Regions from separate parts of the Paeniglutamicibacter sp. genome, predicted to be linked through region 2. Evidence: riboswitches for the same ligand, from Rfam matches in the RefSeq annotation. Region 2 holds a riboswitch; the other holds the start of a gene.
What was found. A riboswitch is a leader RNA that binds a small molecule or an ion and turns the genes downstream of it on or off. The one in region 2 is predicted to bind guanidine.
Positions count from the first base shown of each region.

Region 1 (3,398 bases), on a different contig from region 2:
CTCTAACTATGGACTTTCCCGCGGAGCAGTTGCAGACCTTCAAGGCCGTGATCGAGGCCGGAACCCTGGAACGGGCGGCCCGGCAACTCAACATCACCCCATCCGCTGTCAGCCAGCGGCTCAAGGCCCTGGAAAAACGTGCCGGCAGCGTGCTGTTCATCCGTTCTCGCCCGATTCGGACCACCGGAAGCGGGGACGTGCTGCTGCGTCTGGCTCGGGAGATCCAGATGCTGTCCACGGAGGCCCATCGTGCGCTCGGGTTGGATGCCTCCACCGAGCATGTATCCCGGCGCACGGATCTCGGCATTGCCGTGAACGCCGATTCCCTGGCCGGCTGGTTCGCCCCGGTACTCGACGGCCTAGCCGCCCAGGACGTCATGAACTGTGAGATCCTGCGCCACGACGAGTCCCATTCCACAGAGTTGCTACGTTCGGGCCAGGTCATGGGGGCGGTGACGACGAAGAGCGCTCCCGTCCAAGGGTGTTCCTCGGTATATCTGGGAACCATGCGCTACCAAGCCATGGCAAGTGCCGGTTTCATGGATCGCTGGCTCCCGGGCCTCGACCCGGAGACGGAGCTCGCGCTCGCGCCCATGGTGAGCTTCGACCGGACCGACGGCTTGCAACGGGCGCTGCGCCGAAAGATAGTCGGAGGTCGGGCCCCCGAGCCCCCGGTGGAGCATTTCGTTCCCGATTCGAGGGTCTATGTGGCGGCCGTGGCGGCGTCGCTGGGCTGGGGCATGATTCCCGAAATCCAGGTTCCGCGTCACGGGTCGCTGGTGTGCATCAACCATGCGTGGACAAGTGACATCCGCCTTTATTGGCAGCGCTGGAAGGTTCCCTCCGTGGCATTGGACCTGCTCCGCGGGCTGGTCCTTGATGCGGCCGGGGCCGCCGGGCTGCGCCAGGATCATTGAGGTTCCGGCAAGCAGCCGCCCCAAGATGAAAGCTGCGGCTCGCCTGGGTGCCGTGAGCAGCTGGAGAACCTCAAGCGCCAAGGCCCGGCAAATTTCCGGTTCCAAGGACCGGTGCCGGAATCTGACAGGCCCGGGGCCGATCGGGAATCAGCGCGGTTCTAGTTTCCTCCGCCGGGAGGGCCGATGAACAGGAGCGCAGCGGTGATGCCCGCAACCAGGACCAGGCCAGCGACAGCGGTCAGCCAGGGGCTGCGCAGCGCCGTTGCCTGCAGCTTCTCGACCAGCCCCCGAGGGGCTTCCCCGCCCGGAGCCAGGCGCCAGGTGTCACTGAGCAGCCCGCGACGCAACATCGCCCGTTCGAAGGGAAGGGTGGCGAAGGGAACGACTGCAGAGGCCAGGCCCAGCACCCCGCGGGGAACGCTCCAACGCTCATTGGCCCAGACAAAGAGTGTCACCAGGCCGTAGGCAATGAACACCACCCCGTGGATCATGCCAAAAATGCGGACGAAGATCTCCGGTCCCACACCGTACTTGATGGCCATGGCGATGATCAGCAACGCCCACGTGACCATTTCGGCAGCTGCCAGGAAGCCGTAAAGGCGCTTCGGGGAGAGCTTTGACTGGGTGGCGACGGAGGAAGAGCCTCCGGCAAGATCGGGGCGAACCATGGGGGTCTGCATGCCTTTCTGGACGTTGATGTGAACGGTGTGTCTGCAGGTCCGGGGACGTTGCTGGGCCGTGCCTACTTGAGCGCACCAGCGCCCCCTGACGAGGGAGCCGTACCCGGACAGCGACAAGGCGGCCACCGAAAGGAATCGGTGCCTGCGACCTGTCGTGGATAGTACCTAGCGTTCAGGCCTTTTCGCGGCCGTCTGGGCCATCGCACTGGGTGCCGCCGAGGGTTTCACCAAGCTCGTCCCCACCGTGGCCTTCGCTGCGGGACCAATCACCAGCTTGGCAGGACTGGCCTGGGCCATGAAGGAGATCGCCACGGGATCCGCCTATGCGGTCGGGTGGGAATCGGGGGCCGGCATCGCGGTGCCCGATGGCATGGCCTTTGGGGGCTAGATCAGCAGCATGATCAAGATCCTGCTGCTGATCGGGCCGGTGTGCTGCATCGACGGACTGAAAGCCGTGAGCTAGCGCCAGCCCGTGGTCATGAAGAAACCAATCATGGCAACGCCAAAGCCGATGACGATGTTCCAGCCGCCGATGTCCGGGATCGGGAGCAGGGTCTGGGAAATGTAGTAGACCATGATCCAGACCAGGCCGAAGATCATCAGGCCAAACATGACCGGCTTGTACCACTTGGGCAGCGCCTTGTCGTAGGTCTGGGCGTGGCTGCCATCGTGTGGCTTGCGGTTTTTCCGACGTGTCTTGGATTCAGGCACTGCTGCTCCTTGAGTCTTCAGGCGCCGGCACGATCCAACGAGTACGTGTCCGAACGGTAGGCTGGTAAGTGTGTGTCGATGGGAACTTCTTCCCGCCATCACGCTTACATCCAATACTATCCGCTCAAACTGGACGCCACAGGGTTTCACGGTGCTCCAAGTGACAGTGAGGGAAGTTCGCATGACACGATCCGCATCTCGGACGCGGGCCAAGGCTACGCCGGGCCAGCGCCTCTTGGGCGGGATCGGTGAAGTCCTCATCACGCTAGGAATCGTCCTGCTGCTCTTTGTCGGCTGGGAACTGTGGTGGACCAACATCGATGCCGGTCGCACGCAATCACAGGTGACCTCCGAATTTGTCCAAAACCTCAACGTTGGGGGACCGGACGCATCGACCGCGACGGGGGCAGCGGATGGCGATTTCGGCCCCGCCCCAATCACCGCGATCCCCGACGGGGAAACCTTCGGGATCTTCTACATCCCGCGGTTCGGCAAGGACTTCGCCCACCCGGTGACCAACGGCGTCGGCATGGATGTGCTGAACTCGGTGGGCATCGGACACTATCCCGGAACGCAGGAGCCGGGAGAGCCCGGCAACTTTGCCGTTGCTGCCCACCGCCAGACGCACGGACAGGTGTTCTGGAACATCGACAAGTTCCAGGACGGGGACAAGATCTACCTGCAGACACGCAAGGGGTTCTACACCTACGAGTGGCGCAACACCGAGATCGTGTATCCCTCGCAAAGCGAGGTGCTGCTGCCAGTGCCGAACCAGCCGGGCATCGAGCCAACGGCCTCCATGCTGACCATGACCAGTTGCCATCCGCCCTTCACCACCCGGATGCGCATCATCGCGTATGCGGAGCTGGAGTCCTGGCGTCCGGCCAACACAGGTCCCCCGCGGGAAATCGCCGACCTGGTGAACAAGACGATGGAAAACTAGGAACACCACACATGTATGCATGGATCTTCTCGAAAATCCCCGGGCCGCTGTGGTTCCGCGTCATCCTGGCGGTCGCGCTGATCGCCGGAGCCGTATTATTGCTCATGACCTATGTCTTCCCGTGGCTGAGCCAGTACAGCCCGTGGA
Region 1 is NZ_JBKKAP010000163.1:11,565-14,962, reverse strand. It holds gene ACLQ7E_RS19495 (ArgP/LysG family DNA-binding transcriptional regulator) at 9-917, shown strand; gene ACLQ7E_RS19490 (DUF3817 domain-containing protein) at 1,076-1,585, opposite strand; guanidine-III (ykkC-III) riboswitch at 1,663-1,724, shown strand; gene ACLQ7E_RS19485 (SMR family transporter) at 1,797-1,985, shown strand; gene ACLQ7E_RS19480 (cell division protein CrgA) at 2,057-2,308, opposite strand; gene ACLQ7E_RS19475 (class E sortase) at 2,490-3,251, shown strand; gene ACLQ7E_RS19470 (hypothetical protein) at 3,263-3,398, shown strand, end outside.
Region 1: another riboswitch for guanidine. It lies ahead of ACLQ7E_RS19485 (SMR family transporter); the one in region 2 lies ahead of ACLQ7E_RS09010 (DMT family transporter).

Region 2 (3,398 bases):
ACGTCGCCGGAGAGAAACGTGACGGTCTGCGGGGCGGGTCCGCGCTTGCCGTCGGCGACCTCGGTGGCCAAACGGGCCACATCCTGGAAGCTGCGCTGGAACGCCGCCCAATGTTCAAGGTCCACTGCCCTGCGCAATCGTTCGCCGAGCCACGCCCGGGGTCGTCCGCGTTTCCCGGAGGAGAGGACTTCATCCCAGGATTCCACGTGGTGCAGGCCCATGGGCAGCAGGAACGGCAGGGACGTGCCGATCAGCAAGTGGCGGAAGCCGCCGCGCATCCGCTCGTCGAGCCACGCGAGTTCCGCCGGGTCGAGCAGGGCTCGCTGCCCGGGTTCGAGCTTGCGGGCGGCCCGGGAGTCCACCACGATCAGGCGCACCGCATCCCAGTCGCGGCAGTAGCTCCACCTGTAGCTTTCCGGTGCGGCATCGACGCGCCCGGCGAACTCGTCCAGGTCCGCGGTCAGATCCAGCTCGCCGGGACCTTCGTGGGCCAGGATGCGCCGCCACAACGGATCCGCCGCCCGTTCCTTGGGCGCGAGGTTGCCAAGATGCTGATAGATCCAGTAGGAACCGAGACCGGAAACAATGCGTTCGTGCCACCAGTTGGTCTTCTGCATGTCACGTTTCCAGCTTATGGAGGAGTTCCAGTCGTCACGGATGTCGTGGTCGTCGAAGATCATGGCGCTGGACAGGGTTGAGAGAAGCCAGCGGTTGGCAGGGTCCGACCAGGCCAACCGATACAGGTGGGCGTATTCCTCGTAGTCCTTCAGCTCGGCCCCGGGTTCTTCCTTGATGTTACGGCGCTTGCGGATGAACGCCTGCATTTCCGAGCTGGTGGAGTCGGCGTAAACCTGGTCGCCGAGGAAAAGCACCAAATCGGGCCAGGAACCGTGCCCGGGGGCGGCCATGGACAGGGCATAGGCGCGCATCGCGTCGACCCCGTGCGTGCGGTTGCCGGATTCGTCGTGCGGAACACTCGTGCGGCAGGACCCGAAGGCCAACCGTGGTTTCCTGGAGGGGTCGAGGGTGGCGATCATCGAGTCAGGGAAGCCGTCCTCGAGCGGCCAGGCGGGAACCCCGTCCAGGTACACGGCGTAGGGACGAACGCTTCCGGCCGTCAATCCCGACACCTCGACCAGGGCGTAGTGGTGGCCGTGGGCGGCAAATGTCGCGGCCCGCCAGGCGTCCGGGCCGGAACGGACCTCGACGGTGCAGGCCGTTGCCGTTTCGACCCAGATGCTGGCGGAGGTGTCGTCCACATGGCGGAGCATCGGCCCGAGCAGCAGGCCCTGGGCGGTTTCCGGACCGGAGCCGGCGGGTGTGGTTCCAGTGCTCATCGGATCTCCCCTGGTGGTGCCGATCAATCAAGAATGGCACACCGGAATCTTTCGGCATAGACCGGTTTCCGGTGGAAGTCGGATCCGGCCCGTTTTCCGGCACTCGATCGACTGGGGTACTGCCTCAGTTCCGAAGTGCGGTCAAAACGCCCGATTCGAGTGCGCTGCCGGGGCATCAAAGGCCTGATCGGTGAAGTTGCCATCGGGCAGGGGGTGTGCGATCTTGGAGAAGACCCTATACAGGGGATCCGGACGATGGGTGCCGTACCCGGTGTGCGACAAGACGGCCCTTGAGGAGACTGCCATGTCCTGGCTCGTTCTTATTGTTTCCGGTGTTCTCGAGGCCGTTTGGGCCACGGCCCTGGGAAAGTCCGAAGGCTTTAGCCGTCTGGCGCCGTCCATCGTTTTTGTTGTGGGCCTTATTGCCAGCATGCTTGGTCTGGCATACGCGATGAAGGAACTTCCGCTTGGTACCGCATATGCCGTGTGGGTCGGAATCGGTGCGACCCTAACTGTCATCTATGCGATGGCCACGGGTAGCGAATCCGTTTCGCTGCTGAAAGTTCTCTTCCTCATCATGATTGTCGGCGGCGTCGTGGGGCTCAAGTCCCTTCACTAACAGGCCGCCTGCCCGGATTTGGGTTCCCTGAGCCGTTGGGGTGCGTCCTGCTTGCGGATTGCCGTGCGGACCACCGGTTGGGGATCCTTGCATGTGAGGGTTCCGGGCGGCAGGCTGCGCCGCAAACGTCGCAAGGTGCGACTGGCCGGCACCTTGTCCCGGACACCGATGCGCTTCGCCGCGGCCCGGGCAATGCATAGTATGGGCTGATGAGCCTCTCCGCATACCTGCAGACCCGCCGACGGTTCATCGCCGCCGCTCCACATGACGTCTTCGAGCTGCTGACGAATCCTGCGATGCACCCGGTCATCGACGGCTCCGGAACGGTGCGGGCCTCAAGCAGCCAGGCACAGAGGCTCACCTTGGGCAGCGAATTTGGCATGCAGATGCGCCTGGGCGTGCCCTACCGCATCAGCAACACCGTGGTCGAATTCGAGCAGGACCGGTCGATTGCGTGGAGGCATTTCAGCGGACACCGCTGGCGCTACGAACTTGAACCCGAGGGGTCCGGGACAATGGTCAGCGAAACCTGGGATGCCAGCCGGTTGCGGCACAAATGGATGCTTCGGCTCCTGGGCTTCACCCGGACCACCGGGCCGAACATGGAACGGACCCTCGAGCGGCTCGCCGCGCAATTCCCCGACCGCGCAGAGTAGACCCTACGGAGGGCAAAACACCGTGCGGCAGCGTGCATCACGCACCGCCGGGCGTGGGGCACTAGGCTGAAAGCCATGAGCCAACCACCCGTCCCGGGCCCGTCGAAACCGCGGCTCGCCCCGATGCGCATCACCGTGCCGAGCCGCAGCGACGCCTTCTTGCGCAAGTTCACCGAGGTCATTGGCGGGCCGCTGGGCAGGCACACCAGCCCCGGGCGGATAACCCCCGGCTTCTTCACCATCGAGCGCGTACTGGTCGTCTTCACGGTGATCGGGGCGTTGCTGGCGGTTCTTGCGAAGAATGCCTGCCGACTCAACGGCTGGGGCGGGACCAACCCCTACGCGTGGGCCTGTTATTCGGACTGGACAGCGCTTTTCCATGCCCGCGGCTTCGCCGAGAACGCGTTCGCGCCCTTCGCCTCCGGTGCAGAATTCGAGTACCCGGTGCTGATGTCGGTGGTTGCCTCGCTGACCGCGGCGCTGATCCCGAAAGGTGAATTCGACCGGGCACTTGCATTCTTCGACCTGAACTTCTTCCTGGTGGCTGTCCTGTGGCTGGTGGTGGTTGTGGCCACCGCGCGGACCGCCGGGCGCCGGCCCTGGGACGCGGCCATGGTGGCGCTGGCCCCGGGGATGATCCTGGCCTCCTCGATCAACTGGGACATGTGGGCCGTGGCGTTCCTGGCCCTGGCCATGCTCGCCTGGTCGCGGCAGAGCATCTTCCTGGCCGGAGTGCTCATCGGCCTGGGCACCGCGATGAAGGTCTTCCCGTTGCTCTTCTTCGGC
Region 2 is NZ_JBKKAP010000079.1:38,230-41,627, forward strand. It holds gene ACLQ7E_RS09005 (alkaline phosphatase D family protein) at 1-1,337, opposite strand, end outside; guanidine-III (ykkC-III) riboswitch at 1,566-1,630, shown strand; gene ACLQ7E_RS09010 (DMT family transporter) at 1,642-1,956, shown strand; gene ACLQ7E_RS09015 (SRPBCC family protein) at 2,166-2,612, shown strand; gene ACLQ7E_RS09020 (glycosyltransferase family 87 protein) at 2,688-3,398, shown strand, end outside.